DNA from 2 places in the Janthinobacterium sp. PAMC25594 genome. Region 2 is predicted to be linked to the other one. Evidence: predicted binding sites of a transcription regulator. Region 2 holds the regulator's gene; the other holds the start of a gene.
What was found. The regulator sigma-54, encoded in region 2, starts transcription at its own class of promoters, with help from an activator protein. The targets are predictions, from matches to a motif close to TGGCANGNAANCTGCTTT.

Region 1 (7,989 bases), 210 kb from region 2:
GCCGGCGCCTGGAAACCCTTGGTAAAGGCCTGGTACTGGATCACGTCGCGGTTGCCGCCATACACCATCACATGCAGGCGGTCATCGCCGAATGATTGCTCGTAGGTGGCGCCGATTTGCTGGTGGTCGATGCTTTTGCGCGTGTTGTAGCGTTCGGCCAGGGTGCGTTTCGGGTTTTGCGTGTCGCTCGCATCGATTTCGCCAGCGCGCGGATCGCGGGAAAACGTGGCCCAGGTGGTGCCCAGCGGATCTTGCGTGTTGCCTTGGTGCAGGCTGTTGGCGACGATGGTCAGCTTGCTGTCCGCATTGGGCTTGACGGTGATCTTGCCGAACGCCTGTTCGCGCGTGGCGGCGCTGTGGTCGCGGAAGCCATCCGTGCGGAAGCGCGAACCGTCGAGCACGTAGCCGATGCCGCCTGCCTGGCCCTGCGCCGTCAGGTCCACCTTGCTGGTGCCGTAGCTGCCGCCCGTCACATTCAATTCGACGGATGGGGGATTTTGCCCATCCCTGGAAAACAGCTGGATCACGCCGCCCGAATGGTTGCCATAGATGGCCGAGAACGGTCCGCGCAGCACTTCGATACGCTCGGCCGTATCGAGGTTGAAGGTGGCGGCCTGGCCCTGGCCATCGGGCATGCTGGCAGGAATGCCATCGCTGATCAGTTTGACGCCGCGCACGCCGAAGGCCGAGCGGGCGCCGAAGCCGCGCGACGAGATCTGCAAGTCTTGTGCGTAGTTCTGGCGGTTTTGCACGACCAGGCCCGGCACGGCGGCCAGCGCTTCCGACGCGTTGACGCGGATCTGCCCATCCTGGATGCGGGCGCTGTCGACGACATCGATCGAGGCCGGCACTTCCTGGCTGGGGTGGGCGATGCGGCTGCCGCTGACGACCACCGTATCCATGAGTTGCCCGGCGGCCAAGTCAGCTGCCTCGGCGGCGAAAACGTGGGGGGCGAGGGTGGCGCTGCCGGCGACAAACAGGCTGGCGATAGTGTTCAGGCGGAAACGATGCTGCATGCGGATTCTCCAATGTGAATAAAAGCCTGCTTGGTCGCGTGCGCGGCGCAGGTCTGCATAGTTGTATCAAGCAATATGCCTGCCATGTCTCCATTGGTGGGCGGAAATTATACGCGTGTCCGTGGCACGGCGTTTGCATGCAGCAATGATCAGAGGCGCCGCTACCGCGCGCTTTTCCTGTGTTTTGCCATTAAAAAGGTGATTATGCCCAACTTATTCTCGCGCTTGCGCCAGGTGTGCTGGCTGCTGCCGGCGCTCGCCAGCACCGCCCTCCAGGCCGCTCCTTTTGCCTATGTCCCCAATGAAAAATCGGGCACCTTGAGCGTGATCGACACGGCGACCGACCAGGTGGTGCGCCAGATCGTGGCAGGCAAGCGTCCGCGCGGCATCGCCGCCGACCCGACAGGACGGCAATTGTTTGTCACGGACGCCGCCAGCAGCGCCTTGTTGCTGATCGATAACGCGACCGGCACGCCCATGCGCACGGTGGCGCTGGGCAAGTCGCCCGAAGGCGTCAGCGCCTCACCGGACGGTCGCTACGTGGCCGTGGCCGTCGAGGAAAACAATAGCGTGACCTTGCTCGATGGCCAGACGGGCGTCTTGCTCGCCGATATTAAGGTGCAAGGACGCAACCCGGAACACGCCGTGTTCAGCCCGGATGGGCGCTGGCTGCTGGTCAGTGCGGAAGAGGCCGAGCAAGTCGATGTCATTGATGTGGCGCAACGCCGCCAGGTGGCGTCCATCGCCGTGGGACTGCGTCCGCGCGGCATCGGTTTCAGTCCGGACTCGGGCCGCGCCTATGTGGCGTGCGAACTGGTCAACGCCGTCTACGTGATCGACATGGCCGCGCGCAAGGCCGTCGCCACTGTTCCTGCAGGCAAGAATGCCAACGGCATCGCCGTCCATCCCGGAGGCAAGCAGGTGTATGTGTCGAATGGCGCGGATGGCACGGTGATGGTGATCGACACGGCCAGCAACGAGGTCACAGCCACCATTGCCGTCGGCAAACGCCCGTGGAATATGGCCATCACGCCCGATGGCAGCAAGCTGTACGTGGCCAATGGCCGCTCGAACAGCATTTCCGTCATCGATACGGCCAGCGCGCGCAAGGTGGCCGATATTACCGTGGGCGAATTGCCATGGGGCGTGGTGATCCGTTAGGCAAGCTGGAACAAGTGTTCCAGTCTGGTACACCTGTTCCATTGTGCAGCGGCGATGGCGCGCTACGGCAGCAATTGAACCCGCCGATATCGCCACCAGGCCCTTGCAACAGAGGTAAAACCCGCTAAGTTGGGTAGGGGGACAGCGAGCTGGCACGGCATTTGCGGAAGACTCCGTGTACTCACCCCATCTGTACCAGGACGTTTGATTTTAATTAAAGCAATTCCATTCTAATTAACCCGATAGAGGACGACATGAATCTCGCAGACATCAGCAAACTGGGCGTAGCCAATCCCTTCAAACAACGCTATGACAATTACATCGGCGGTCAGTTCGTTGCCCCAGTAAAAGGTGAATACTTTCCTAACATCACGCCGATCACGGGCTTGCCGTTTTGCGAAATCGCCCGTTCCACGGCGGAAGATGTCGAGCTGGCGCTGGATGCCGCGCATGCCGCCAAGGATGCCTGGGGCAAGACTTCACCTGCCGAGCGCGCCAATATCCTGAACCGCATCGCCGACCGCATCGAACAGAACCTGAGCCTGATCGCCACGGCGGAAACCATCGATAACGGCAAGCCGATCCGTGAAACGATGAATGCCGACATTCCGCTGGCCATCGACCATTTCCGTTACTTCGCCGGCTGCATCCGCGCGCAGGAAGGTTCCGTCGCGCAAATCGACGCGGAAACCTATGCCTATCACTATCACGAGCCGCTGGGCGTCGTGGGCCAGATCATCCCGTGGAATTTCCCGATTCTGATGGCCGTGTGGAAACTGGCACCAGCCCTGGCCGCCGGCAATTGCGTGGTCTTGAAGCCGGCCGAGCAAACCCCCGCCTCCATCATGGTGTTGATCGAGCTGATCGGCGACTTGCTGCCGCCGGGCGTGTTGAACATCATCAACGGTTTCGGCCTGGAAGCGGGCAAGCCGCTGGCGTCGAGCAAGCGCATCGCCAAGATCGCCTTTACGGGTGAAACGGGCACGGGCCGCCTGATCATGGGCTATGCCGCGCAAAACCTGATCCCCGTCACCCTGGAGCTGGGCGGCAAGTCGCCGAACATCTTCTTTGAAGACGTGATGGATGCCGATGATGATTATTTCGATAAGTGCCTGGAAGGCTTTACCATGTTTGCGCTGAATCAAGGCGAGGTGTGCACTTGCCCATCGCGCGTGCTGATCCAGGAATCGATCTACGAGAAATTCATCGAACGGGCCTTGAAGCGCGTGGCCGCCATCAAGCAGGGCAACCCGCTCGACTCGTCCACCATGATCGGCGCCCAGGCGTCGCAGGAGCAACTGGAAAAAATCCTGTCCTACCTCGACATCGGCCGCCAGGAAGGCGCCGAAGTGCTGGCTGGCGGCGAGCGCCATACGCAGGCAGGCGACCTGGAGGGCGGCTACTACGTGCGTCCGACGGTGTTCAAGGGCAATAACAAGATGCGCATCTTCCAGGAAGAGATCTTCGGGCCCGTCGTCTCCGTGACCACCTTCAAGGATGAGGCCGAAGCGCTGGCGATTGCCAACGATACCTTGTACGGCCTGGGTGCCGGCTTGTGGACGCGTGACGGCTCGCGCGCCTTCCGCATGGGGCGCGCCATCCAGGCGGGCCGCGTGTGGACCAATTGCTATCACCTGTATCCGGCCCACGCCGCGTTTGGTGGCTACAAGCAATCGGGTATCGGCCGTGAAAACCACAAGATGATGCTCGACCACTACCAGCAAACGAAGAACTTGCTGGTGAGCTATAGCCCGAAAGCGCTGGGCTTCTTCTAAACCGGCTACAGGCGCCACGCCTGTAGTCCAGGCGCGGCGCAGAAAGGGATGCCATGAGTGCAGCAATTGCCCGGGTGGTCGCCACCGATGCGGCGCTGGAAATGATGGACAAGTTGCGTCAGCGTCACGGCCCGTTGATGTTTTTCCAGTCGGGCGGCTGCTGCGACGGCAGTGCGCCCATGTGCTATGCGCTGGGCGAGTTCGATGTCAGCGACACCGATGTTTATCTCGGCAACTTGAATGGCACACCGTTTTACATGGGACTCGAGCAATTCGAGTACTGGGAGCATACCCAGTTGATTATCGATGTGGTCGATGGCAATGGCGGCATGTTTTCACTCGACAACGGCACGGGCAAGCGCTTCCTGACGCGCTCGCGCCTGTTCACCGATGAAGAGTGTGTGCTGTTGCATGCCCAGCCGCATGAGCACCGCAAGACTTGATACACACATACTAATAAAACAGAGGGAGATGATTGTGCAGAAAAAAATCATGGGAATCGTCGTCGGTTTGAGTGTCGCCTCGTTGGTCCAGGCGGCCGACGTGGGCAATGTCACCAATGCCATGCTCGACAACACGGCGAAGAATCCGGCCAGCGTGCTGTCGTTTGGCATGGGCACGCAGGGGCAGCGCTATTCGCCGTTGACGCAGATCAATGACAAGACTGTGGCCAAGCTGGTGCCGGCCTGGTCGTTCTCGTTTGGCGGCGAAAAACAGCGGGGCCAGGAATCGCAGCCGTTGATTCATAACGGCAAGATGTTCGTCACGGCATCGTATTCGCGCATCTTTGCCGTCGACTTGAAAACGGGCGCCAAACTGTGGAAGTATGAGCATCGCTTGCCGGACGGTATCATGCCATGCTGCGACGTGGTCAACCGCGGCGCCGCCCTGTATGGCAACCTGGTGATTTTCGGCACGCTGGACGCCTATCTGGTGGCGCTGGACCAGAACACGGGCAAGATCGTCTGGAAGGAAAAGGTCGACGATTATGCGGCCGGTTACTCGATGACGGCGGCGCCGCTGATCGCCGAAGGCTTGCTGCTGACGGGCGTGTCGGGCGGGGAATTCGGCATCGTCGGCCGGGTCGAGGCGCGCAACCCGATGACGGGTGAGCTGGTATGGAGCCGTCCGACGGTAGAGGGCCATATGGGCCACCGCTACGACAAGGATGGCAAGGCCATCGACAATGGCATCTCGGGAACGGTGAACAAGACCTGGCCGGGCGACCTGTGGAAAACGGGCGGCGCCTCGACCTGGATGGGCGGCACCTACGATCCGCAAACCAAGCTGGCCTATTTCGGCACCGGCAACCCGGCGCCATGGAACAGCCATTTGCGTCCCGGCGACAATCTGTACTCGTCGTCCACCGTGGCGCTGGACGTGAAAACGGGCCAGATCAAGTGGGCCTATCAAAACACGCCCAACGATGCCTGGGATTTCGACGGCGCCAACGAGTTCGTCACCTTCGACATGGATGGCAAGCGTTACGGCGGCAAGGCCGACCGCAACGGTTTCTTTTATGTCATCGACGCCAACACGGGCAAGTTGCAGAACGCCTTTCCGTTTGTGAAAAAAATCACCTGGGCCAGCAGCATCGACCTGAAAACGGGACGGCCGAATTACATCGCCGCCGGCCGCCCAGGCGACCCGACCAAGGGAGAAGAAGGCAAGAAGGGCACGACCGTGTTTGCCGCGCCCGCTTTCCTCGGTGCAAAAAACCAGATGCCGATGGCGTACTCGCCGCAAACCAAGCTGTTCTATGTACCCGCGAATGAGTGGGGCATGGACATCTGGAACGAGCCGATCAGCTACAAGAAGGGCGGCGCCTTCCTCGGTGCGGGTTTTACCATCCGGCCTTTGTTTGACGACTACATCGGCGCCATGCGCGCCATCGATCCGAAGACGGGCAAGATCGTCTGGGAAATCAAGAACAACGCGCCGCTGTGGGGCGGCGTGATGAGTACGGCCGGCAATCTGGTGTTCTACGGCACGCCGGAAGGCTTCCTGAAAGCCGTCGATGCGAAGACAGGCAAGGAACTGTGGAAATTCCAGACGGGCTCCGGCGTCGTGGCGCCACCCGTCACCTGGCAGGATGGCGATACGCAATATGTAGCCGTCGTATCGGGCTGGGGTGGCGCCGTGCCACTGTGGGGTGGCGAAGTGGCGAAGAAGGTCAACTTCCTGGAACAGGGCGGTTCCGTGTGGGTCTTCAAGCTGGCATCGAAGTAAGGGGGTGAAACGCCCGGGCCACTCGGATAGGTGTCTCCCTGTCCGCCGGGCGCTTTCTTTTTTCTGACGGCCAGGCCGTCAGTTTTTTGTTTACCTGCACGCCCGATATGCATACTTGCGGTCAAAAAATGAACACTATCTGTGGCAATTGATCCGCTGCTGCACACGTTAAATACGCTTTTTCTCTTTCCTCCTCTGAGCAGTGCTGGGCACGCTTATTGCCAAAGCTTGAGGTACATCAATCACTGGTGTGCACACTAAAAACAGAGAAGAAAGAGGAGAAGCAATGAACACATTAATCAAGCTTGGGAGCCTGGGTGTCATGACAATCGCAGCGATGGGGCAGGCACAAGCCGTCGATATCAAGGCGGGCGACTGGACCGTGTCGGTGGGCGGCATCGTCAACGCCTATTACACGCAAGTGTCCTGTTCGGGTGATGCGGTGGGCGGGCTGGCGCTGGGCGGCCAGGCGCTCGGTTGCGGCGGAGAAAAGGACCGCACCACGATCGGTAACGGCTTGCTGCCGAATGGCTTGATCACCTCGGCAAGCTCGCGGCTGGGTGAGTATGACGTGAAAGCCTTGATCGGCATCTATAACTCGACGGCCACGGACAGTGCCATCAGCCAGAACAGCGTGGTCGATGTGCGCCAGGCCTTCTTCACGTTCGGCAATGCGGAAATGGGCACCTTCAAGCTGGGCCGCGACTACGGCATCTTTGGCGCGAATGCGATCTTGTCCGACATGACCTTGCTGGGCTCGGGTGCACCCGTGCAGGCGACGCAACGGGGCCGGGTGACTCTGGGCCATATCGGCGCCGGTTACACGTATCTGGGCAACTATGGCCAAATCATGTACAGCTCGCCGAAGTCGGGCGGCTTTGGCGTCGATGTGGCGCTGGTCAGCCCCGTGTCCGACACGCCCATCGTGGCAGGCTCGACCTATTCTTCGAAATCGAGTCCGCAAGTGCAGGCGCAAGTGACGTATGCGCAGGAAGGCTTGAAAGCCTGGCTGGGCGTGAAGTCGCAAAAATTCACCTCGAAAACGCCAGGCGTGGATGACCTGACCATGCGCGGCGTGGAGGTGGGCGGCTCCTATCAGATGGGCCCGGCCGGCGTGCTGCTCAACTTCCAGGGTGGCAAAGGGCTGGGTATCTTGTCCGATGCGGATCAGGGCGATACCAAGTCGAAGAACTGGCTGCTGCAAGGCACATATAAAACGACGGACAAGCTGAAGCTGGGCTTGTCCTACGGCATCAGCAAGAACGACGACAACACGGCCGGCACGGGCGGCTTGAAGTCGAACGCCAACCTGACCCTCGGTGCGTACTACTCGCTCAACAGCGCGATCACCCTGGTGGGCGAACTGGGCCAGACGCGCTCGAAAGGCTTTACGGGCGGCGAAGCGAAGATGAATGGCGTGTCGCTGGGCGGCATCATTTTCTTCTAATTAATGAACGCGGCGCCTTGCGACAGGGCGCCGCACGGAGTGCAATGAATGTGGACAATGCGGCGGATAATGCGGTTAGTCATAGCTTGCTGGTTATTCCTGTTCATTCTGGGACAGGCGTGGGCGGGCGTGCTCACCAAGGCCGAGCTGGCACGGCGCTTTCCTGCTCCCATCGTCGTGGGCGAGAAGGAAGCCGATTTGCCCGTCTGGCCCTTGTTCCGGCAAAACGCCACGGCCACCGAACTGGTCGGCTACGTGTTTGAGTCGGTGGACCTGGCGCCGATTCCCGGCTTTTCCGGCGTTCCCGTCAATTTATTGATCGCCATCAATCCGCAGGGCAGTTTTCTCGACGTATCCGTCC
Region 2 (7,989 bases):
ATTGATGACACTGACCACCATGCCAAGTCCAGCGAGATATTCGGCCACCCCTTCCCAATAGGTGCCAGTCGCTTCCATGCACACCCTGGGGTTGCCGGCAGCGTGCTTCAGCAGCCATGCGTTGAGTGCAGTGAATCCTGTGTGGTTGTTCTCGACAACCTTGTTACGATGCTTGCCGTTGGGTAGGCGCAGCGCGCAGTCGAGCTTGGCCTTGGCAACGTCGATTCCTAAATTAAACATGCTGTGTTCCTCTTGCGATCTACCTTGCAAATGCGGGCTAACCGGCATGCCGGTGCCAAAGATACTGTCCGATCTTGACATGGAGGATGGGTAACTGGTGCGAGATCTACGGAGCTGGCTCGGGGCCTAAGGGCGGATACGGCATCCAGTTACCCGGTCTTGATATGCCTACCAAGATTTTGACAGCGGTCGATGCCGTTCGCAATACCACGAACGGCATGAGGGGAATAATACAAGGTCGGATTAGCGGGGCCGCCGAGGTGGGGCAAAGCCCCGCGTAATCCGACGACATTGTTAGCGGGTGTCGGCAGGAGCCATCGCTTGCAAGCGAGGACCGTTACGCAGGCACGCAGCCATGCTGCGTGAATTCCCTGCTGCACCGCTTTGCGCTAAGCCGACCTACGAAATACACATATGAAATTGCAATAATTTGTAAAGCTAATTGCCTCGGGAGCGCAACGTCGATCTTTATTGTATGATCGACGTATGCATATCGTCCTTATCACCGGAATATCCGGCTCCGGCAAATCCGTCGCGCTCAATGTGCTGGAAGATACCGGCTACTATTGTGTCGACAACCTGCCGCCGGCCTTGCTGCCTAGCCTGGTGCAAACCTTGCTTGACGAAGGCACACCGCAACTGGCCGTCGCCGTCGATGCACGCAGTGCCGAGTCGCTGGCCAGCCTGCCGCACAATGTGGCCCTGCTGCGCGACCAGGGACACGACGTCAAGGTGATGTTCCTCACGGCCACCACGCATTCGCTGGTGGCGCGCTTCTCGGAAACGCGGCGCAGCCATCCGCTGTCGCACGAATTGCGTCCGAACCAGAACCCGGCCAGCCGCCGCACCCTGATCGAATGCATCTCGGAAGAACGCGAGCGCCTGTCGGCCATCGAGCAATTGGGCCATGTGATCGACACCTCGGAACTGAGCGCCAATAAATTGCGCGCCTGGATCAAGGATATCGTCGCCTCCGAACGCGCGCCGCTGACCTTGTTCTTCGAATCGTTCGCCTTCAAACTGGGCGTGCCGCTGGACGCCGATTTTGTCTTCGACGTGCGGGCCTTGCCGAATCCCTATTACGACCTGGCGCTGCGTCCGCTCGACGGACGCGATGCGCCCGTGATCGCCTTCCTCGACGCGCAGCCAAGCGCGCTGGAACTGCTGGCCGACATCCGCGCCTTCATCGAGAAGTGGTTGCCGTCATTCAAATCCGACAACCGCAGCTATCTGACGGTGGCGCTCGGTTGCACGGGCGGCCAGCACCGCTCCGTGTACATGGCGGAACGGCTGGCGCAATACTTCGGCCCCAACGAAAGAGTCGTGCTGCGCCATCGCGAGCGCTCTTAGTTAATCCAGGTGGCGCAGCGGATGCGCTGACGCCGGCCAGACGGGCGCAAAGAAACGCGCCACCATGGCTGCATCGACCTCGTCCAGGCTGGCGGGGTTCCAGCGCGGCGCATTGTCCTTGTCGACCACCAGCGCGCGCACGCCTTCGAGCACTTCGCCATGCGCGAAATTGTGGCGCACCACGCTGCGCTCCAGGCGCAGGCAATCGGCCACGCCCAGGTGGGCACCGCGCCGCAGTAATTCCAGGGTCACCGACATCATCAAGGGCGAACGCAGGCGCATGGCCGCCAGGGCCTTCGCCGCGAACGCGCTGTCGTCCTGCGCCAGCGACACCATGATGGCGGCCACCGAAGGGGCGCTGAAGTGGCGGTCCAGCGCCGCGCGCGCCGCGGCCAGAGGAGAAATACCCGCCTCGGCGTGGAACGGTGCCGCCAAGGCCTTGATGGCCACCGGCAAGGCCTCTCCCGGCGTCGATTCGAACAGGGCCAGCAGCGCTCCCATGTGCGCCTCGGGCAGGTACACATCGGCCAGGCCCGTGTACAGGGCATCGGCCGCGTTGATCGTCAGGCCTGTCAAGCCCAGGTACAGACCCAGCTGGCCCGCCAGGCGGGACAGGAAATAGCTGCCGCCCACGTCCGGGAACAGGCCGATATTGACTTCCGGCATGGCCATGCGAGTGCGGCCCGTGACGATGCGCAGGCGGTTGCCTGGCCCCGCTTGCGCCACGCCCATGCCGCCGCCCATCACCACGCCATCCATCACGGCGATATACGGTTTCGGATAGAAGTGAATCACATGATTTAACGCGTATTCTTCCGTAAAGAAGTCTTCCAGCAACGCGCTGCCGCCTTGCGGCGTAGCCAGGCCCGCATCGTAAAAGAAACGGATATCGCCACCGGCGCACAGCGCTTTCTCGCTGCTGGAACGGATCACGACGGCGTCCACCTGCGGATCGTCGCGCCAGGCCAGCAAGACGGCACTCAGGGCGCGCACCATCTCCAGCGACAGGGAATTGAAGGCTTTCGGACGGTCGAGCACGATGTGTCCGGTGCGGTGGCGAATGGAGGTCTGGACGAAGTTGCTCATGGCAGGCAGGAAAGAAGTGAAAGTGCAAACATTCTAAGTAATCCTCAGGAAATTATTGTGAATTTATGACGAACAGAACCGGATGCTATGCAAGGCGCCCGCTGCGACGCAGTGCGAGCACTGCTAGCAGCGGGCAACGCCGCAGAGGGCCGGTTATGGAAGTCAGAAATCACAATAATTTATTGGGGGTTACTTAGCGCCTGTGCGGGGAAGATTGCGTTCAACAGGTCCAGGCGCAAAAAAGGGCGCAATGTGCGCCCTTAGTTGATCACAACCGGTTGAAAGTCGCGGGCCAGTTAGGCGGCGGCGAATTCTTCTTCCGAGTTGTCTGGCAGATGCTTGATCGCCTCTTTACCGTGCCCTTGCACTTTGGTTTTGTACTTCATCACTTGCCTGTCCAGCTTGTCGATCAGGGTATCGATTGCGGCATACAGGTCATGCGCCAGGCTTTCCACATAGACGGTTTTGCCACTCAGACGCAGGTTGACTTCGGCCTTTTGACGTTTTTCTTTCTCTTTGAGGTTATCCACGGTCAGAATCACGGCGATATCGATAACTTGATCGAAATGACGTTTCACGCGCTCCAGCTTCGTTTGTACGTATTCACGGATGGCTGGTGTCACTTCGAGATGATGTCCGCTGATGGTGAGATTCATACACACTCCTAAAGATGATCGGGTTCGTGCGGTCCATCCTATCCGGCCCGCAGAGGAACCGAAAAAAACTTACAAACACTTACGCAGGCTCACTGGCGGAATTTTCAACGCTTCCCGGTATTTGGCAACAGTACGTCGCGCAATCACCATGCCTTGTTCCCCCAGCATGTCCGCAATCTTACTGTCGGATAAAGGATTTTTAGGGTCTTCTGCTCCTGTCAGTTGCACGATCAATGCCCGTATCGCCGTCGATGACGCTTCGCCCCCCGCTTCGGTGGCGACGTGGCTACCAAAGAAATATTTCAACTCGAACATGCCGTGCGGGGTCAGCATGTACTTTTGAGTTGTTACCCGCGAGATAGTACTCTCGTGTAAACCCAGTGTATCAGCTATTTCACGGAGCACAAGGGGGCGCATGGCAACGGCCCCATGCGAGAAAAAGTTCTTTTGTCTTTCTACTATCGCCTGCGCCACGCGCAGGATCGTGTCGAAGCGCTGGCGCATATTCTTGATCAGCCACTTGGCTTCCTGCAACTGTGCACCCATGGCGCCCTCGCCCTTGCCCTGCTTGAGCAGGTTGGCGTACATGGCGTTGACGCGCAGGCGCGGCATGACGTCATTGTTCAGGGTGACTTGCCAGCCATTGCGCGCGCGCTTGACGACGACGTCGGGCACCACGTAATCGGACACGTCCGAGGCAAACACGGCGCCCGGATGCGGATTACACTGGCGAATCACCGTCTGCGCTTCACGCAAGTCTTCCTCGTCGCAATCGAGGGCTTTTTTCAGCTTGTTGAAATCGCGCTGGGCAAACCAGGCCAGGTGCTTTTCCACGATGACGAGGGCCATGCGCCGCGTCACCATGGCGACGTGCGGCAAGCGCTTGATTTGCAACGCCAGGCATTCGGATGCATTGCGCGCGCCCACGCCCGGCGGATCGAAACTTTGCAGCAGGGACAAGGCCGTGCGCATCTCGTCGGCGTCGATTTCCAGCTCTTCCGGCAGGCGCGCCAGGATGTCGTCGAGTGACTCTTCCAGGTAGCCATTGTCGTCGAGCGCGTCGATGATCAGCTCGACCAGCGCGCGGTCACGCAATTCGAGCACCGTCACGCGCATCTGCTCCATCAGGTGTTCGCGCAGGGTGCAGTGATGGGCCTCCAGTTGCGGACGCGAATCTTCGTCGTCGGGCGCCTTGCCCCGGCTCGCCTCGCTCCAGTCGCTGTCGCCGCCGTCCGCGGCGGCCGGGCTGTCACCCGCCTCGCCGTCAAAGGTTTCCGCTTCGGCTGGCGCTGCGGGCGCCTCCTGGCCTGGCGGCTGGGGCGGCGCTTCGGCCGGCGCGGCCGTGGAACTCAGGGCCCCGTCGGACAGCAGGCGCAGCGAACGGTCGAGCGGATCGTCGAGGCGCTCGAGCAAGGGATTGTCCGTCAGCAGTTGCTCGAGTTCCTGGTGCAATTCCAGGGTAGACAATTGCAGCAGGCGTATCGATTGCTGCAACTGCGGCGTCAGTGCCAGGTGCTGCGAGGTGCGCAGCTGCAATGATTGTTTCATTGGCTCACATGCGGAAGTGTTCGCCCAGATAGACCCGGCGTACCGACTCGTTCGCGATGATGTCGTCGGGGCGTCCCGACGCCAGCACCGAGCCCTGGTTGATGATGTAGGCACGGTCGCAAATACCCAGCGTCTCGCGCACATTATGATCGGTGATCAGCACGCCGATATTGCGCTCCTTCAAGAAGCGCACGATGCGCTGGATCTCGATCACGGCGATGGGATCGACGCCGGCGAACGGCTCGTCGAGCAGCACGAAACGCGGGTCGGTGGCCAGCGCGCGGGCGATTTCCACGCGGCGGCGCTCGCCGCCCGACAGGGACAGCGCCTGGTTCTCGCGCAACTTTTCAATTTGCAAGTCGGCCAGCAATTTATCCAGGCGCTCTTCGATCTCGGCCTTCTTCAGGGGACGGCCTTCGACGGTCTGGATTTCCAGCACGGCGCGGATATTGTCTTCCACCGTCAGCTTGCGGAAGACGGACGCTTCCTGCGGCAGATACGACAGGCCCATCTGCGCGCGGCGGTGGATGGGCAGGCGGGAAATGTCCACGCCGCTGATATCGATGCTGCCGCCGTCCGACGGCACCAGGCCGACGATCATGTAGAACGAGGTGGTCTTGCCGGCGCCGTTCGGGCCCAGCAAGCCCACCACTTCGCCGCATTCGACTTGCAGCGAGACATCATGCACGACTTGCCGCTTGCCATAGGTTTTTTGCAGCCCGCGAACGATCAGGGTGCTGCCGCAACGTGTATTGTCCATTAGTTCTTTCCTGGCGCGGGCGTGGCCGGCGTCTTGGGCTTCGGCTGGATCACCATGCGCACGCTGCCGCCATCCGGCGTGCTGGTGCCGCTGTCGGAATTTTCCATTTTGAATACTTCCTTGCGGCTGTCATACGAGATGAAGGCGCCGTTGGCCACGTCGGTCACTTTCGTGCCTTCCAGGCGCGTCAGCTTGGCCTTGGAAAACAGTTTCACCACTTCCGTCTTGTTGTCGTATTCCACGCGCTCCGCCTCGCCTTCGACCCACAGGTCGCCCGCGCCATCGCGCTTCTGGCGGAAGGTGGCCAGCTTGCCGGGATCGGCCCAGAACGTGATGAACTGGTAGCCTTGCGGGTCTTCCGTGATCAGGGCCCGGCCCGCCTTCATGGTCAAGGTACCCTTGACCAGCACGACATCGCCCGTCAGGGTACGCACCTGCTTGACGTCATCGACGTGGCCGCTACGTGCCGTGATGACGGCTTCCTTCTCGGAATCGGCCTTTTCGGCATGCGCCACGCCCATCACGGCCAGAGAAAATACGGTCAACAGCAAGATATTCTTCATAGTATGGTTTCCTTGTTTCATTCTGTCATTTTGCCGCCGCGGCCGGGCGCGGTTTCGGCGGGAGGACCATGCGCAGCGCATTCTGCACTTCCACCACGCCGGTGGCGTTATTGGCCTTCATGCCGATGCCATTGATGCGCGAGGCGCCCGTCAGGATATCGACAGGCACGTCCGTTTCCATTCTTTCCTCATCCGGGAATACCGTCAGCGCTTCCGTCCTGACTGTCAGGTTATGCGCCTTCGGACTGGCCACGCGGTCGATCACGACTTTGCGGTACAGTTGCAGCCGGGTATTGTCCTGGTCGATATGCGCCAGTTCCGCATTCATGTTCATCGGCGGCATGCCTGGCGTCAGCTTGCGCACGAAAGGCTGGTCGATATCGGATGAATCGTCGAGCGGGTAATGCGTGAGCTTGGTGCCCGAGACGATATAACTGGGTTTACCCGTCAAGTCCATGCGCACCAGGCTGAAATTGGTGATGAAATAATCTGGCTCATCGAGATGCTTGCTGGCCGTGATGTTCTGGGCATTCTTGTTCATCACTTCCAGCAGCCAGAAGCTGGCCAGCGCAAAGACGATGGCCCCCAGCACGGTAAAAATCATGCGCCAGCGATGGGCGCCTCCTGGCTTACGCATAGGGTTTCACTCTTTCAAATCGCACTGGCGGCGAGGCGATGCGCCTCACTCCAGGAACGGCGCCATGACGCGCGCATAGTTATCCTGGGCGCGCAGCAGGAATTCGCAGATCTCGCGCACGGCGCCACGGCCGCCGCCGGCCTGCGTCACATAGTGCGCCAGGTCCAGCGCTTCCGGACGCCCGCCCGGCACGCTGACGGCAAAGCCCACGCGGCGCAGGATGGGCGCATCGATGACATCGTCGCCGATATAGCCGCATTGCTCTTCCGTCAAGCCCGTCAGCGCCAGCAGTTCGCGAAACGGCGTCAGCTTGTCGTGACCGCCCTGGTGCACATGGGTAATGCCCAGGTCTTGCGCGCGGCGCGCCGTGATGGCCGAGCGGCGCGCGCTGATGATGGCCGTCTGCACGCCCGATTCCTGCAGCAGCTTGATGCCCAGGCCATCATACACATTAAACGTTTTCATCATCTCGCCATCGGGGCCGAAATGCAGGCTGCCGTCGGTGAGCACGCCATCGACGTCAAAGATCATCAGTTTGACCTTGGCCGCGCGCGCCAGGTTGTCCGCTACGCTATCCATCAGATCACCTTCGCTTGCGTCAGATCATGGATATGCAGCGCGCCCACCAGCTTGCCGTCGGCATCGACGACCAGCATCTGGTTGATGCGGAACTGCTCCATCACGGCCACGGCATCGACGGCCAGGCGTTCGGGCGCGATGCTGCGCGGCTGCGCATGCATGACGTCGCGAATCGCCACTTGCGTGAAATCCTGCACGCGCTCGAACATGCGGCGCAAATCGCCATCCGTAAACACGCCCACGGGGCGGTCATCCGCATCGACGACGGCCGTCATGCCCATGCCCTTCTTCGTCATTTCTTCCAGCGCCTGCAGCAAGGAAGCGTCCACGGGCACCTTGGGCACCCGTTCGCCGCTGCGCATGACGTCATGCACGTGCGTGAGCAGGCGGCGGCCCAGGGCGCCGCCCGGGTGCGAACGGGCGAAATCCTCTTCCTTGAAGCCGCGCAAGTCGAGCAAGGCCACGGCGATCGCATCGCCCAAGGCCAGGGTGACGGTGGTGCTGGCCGTCGGCGCCAGATTCAGCGGACAGGCTTCTTTCTCAACAGAAATATCCAGGTGCACATCGGCC

Region 1: a site for sigma-54 is predicted at 2,328-2,345, ahead of adh (aldehyde dehydrogenase). Genes of this name have one in related genera too.

Annotation. Positions count from the first base shown of each region.
Region 1 covers NZ_CP080377.1:3,235,286-3,243,274, reverse strand. Annotated here, with positions in the region: gene KY494_RS14580 (TonB-dependent receptor) at 1-1,016, opposite strand, end outside; gene KY494_RS14575 (beta-propeller fold lactonase family protein) at 1,221-2,177, shown strand; gene adh (aldehyde dehydrogenase) at 2,432-3,952, shown strand; gene KY494_RS14565 (DUF779 domain-containing protein) at 4,006-4,395, shown strand; gene KY494_RS14560 (PQQ-dependent methanol/ethanol family dehydrogenase) at 4,445-6,181, shown strand; gene KY494_RS14555 (porin) at 6,504-7,628, shown strand; gene KY494_RS14550 (4Fe-4S binding protein) at 7,698-7,989, shown strand, end outside.
Region 2 covers NZ_CP080377.1:3,442,643-3,450,631, forward strand. Annotated here, with positions in the region: gene KY494_RS15455 (IS110 family transposase) at 1-288, opposite strand, end outside; gene rapZ (RNase adapter RapZ) at 727-1,590, shown strand; gene KY494_RS15465 (3-hydroxyisobutyryl-CoA hydrolase) at 1,591-2,676, opposite strand; gene hpf (ribosome hibernation-promoting factor, HPF/YfiA family) at 2,973-3,332, opposite strand; gene KY494_RS15475 (RNA polymerase factor sigma-54) at 3,402-4,880, opposite strand; gene lptB (LPS export ABC transporter ATP-binding protein) at 4,885-5,640, opposite strand; gene lptA (lipopolysaccharide transport periplasmic protein LptA) at 5,640-6,203, opposite strand; gene lptC (LPS export ABC transporter periplasmic protein LptC) at 6,229-6,840, opposite strand; gene KY494_RS15495 (HAD family hydrolase) at 6,886-7,419, opposite strand; gene KY494_RS15500 (SIS domain-containing protein) at 7,419-7,989, opposite strand, start outside.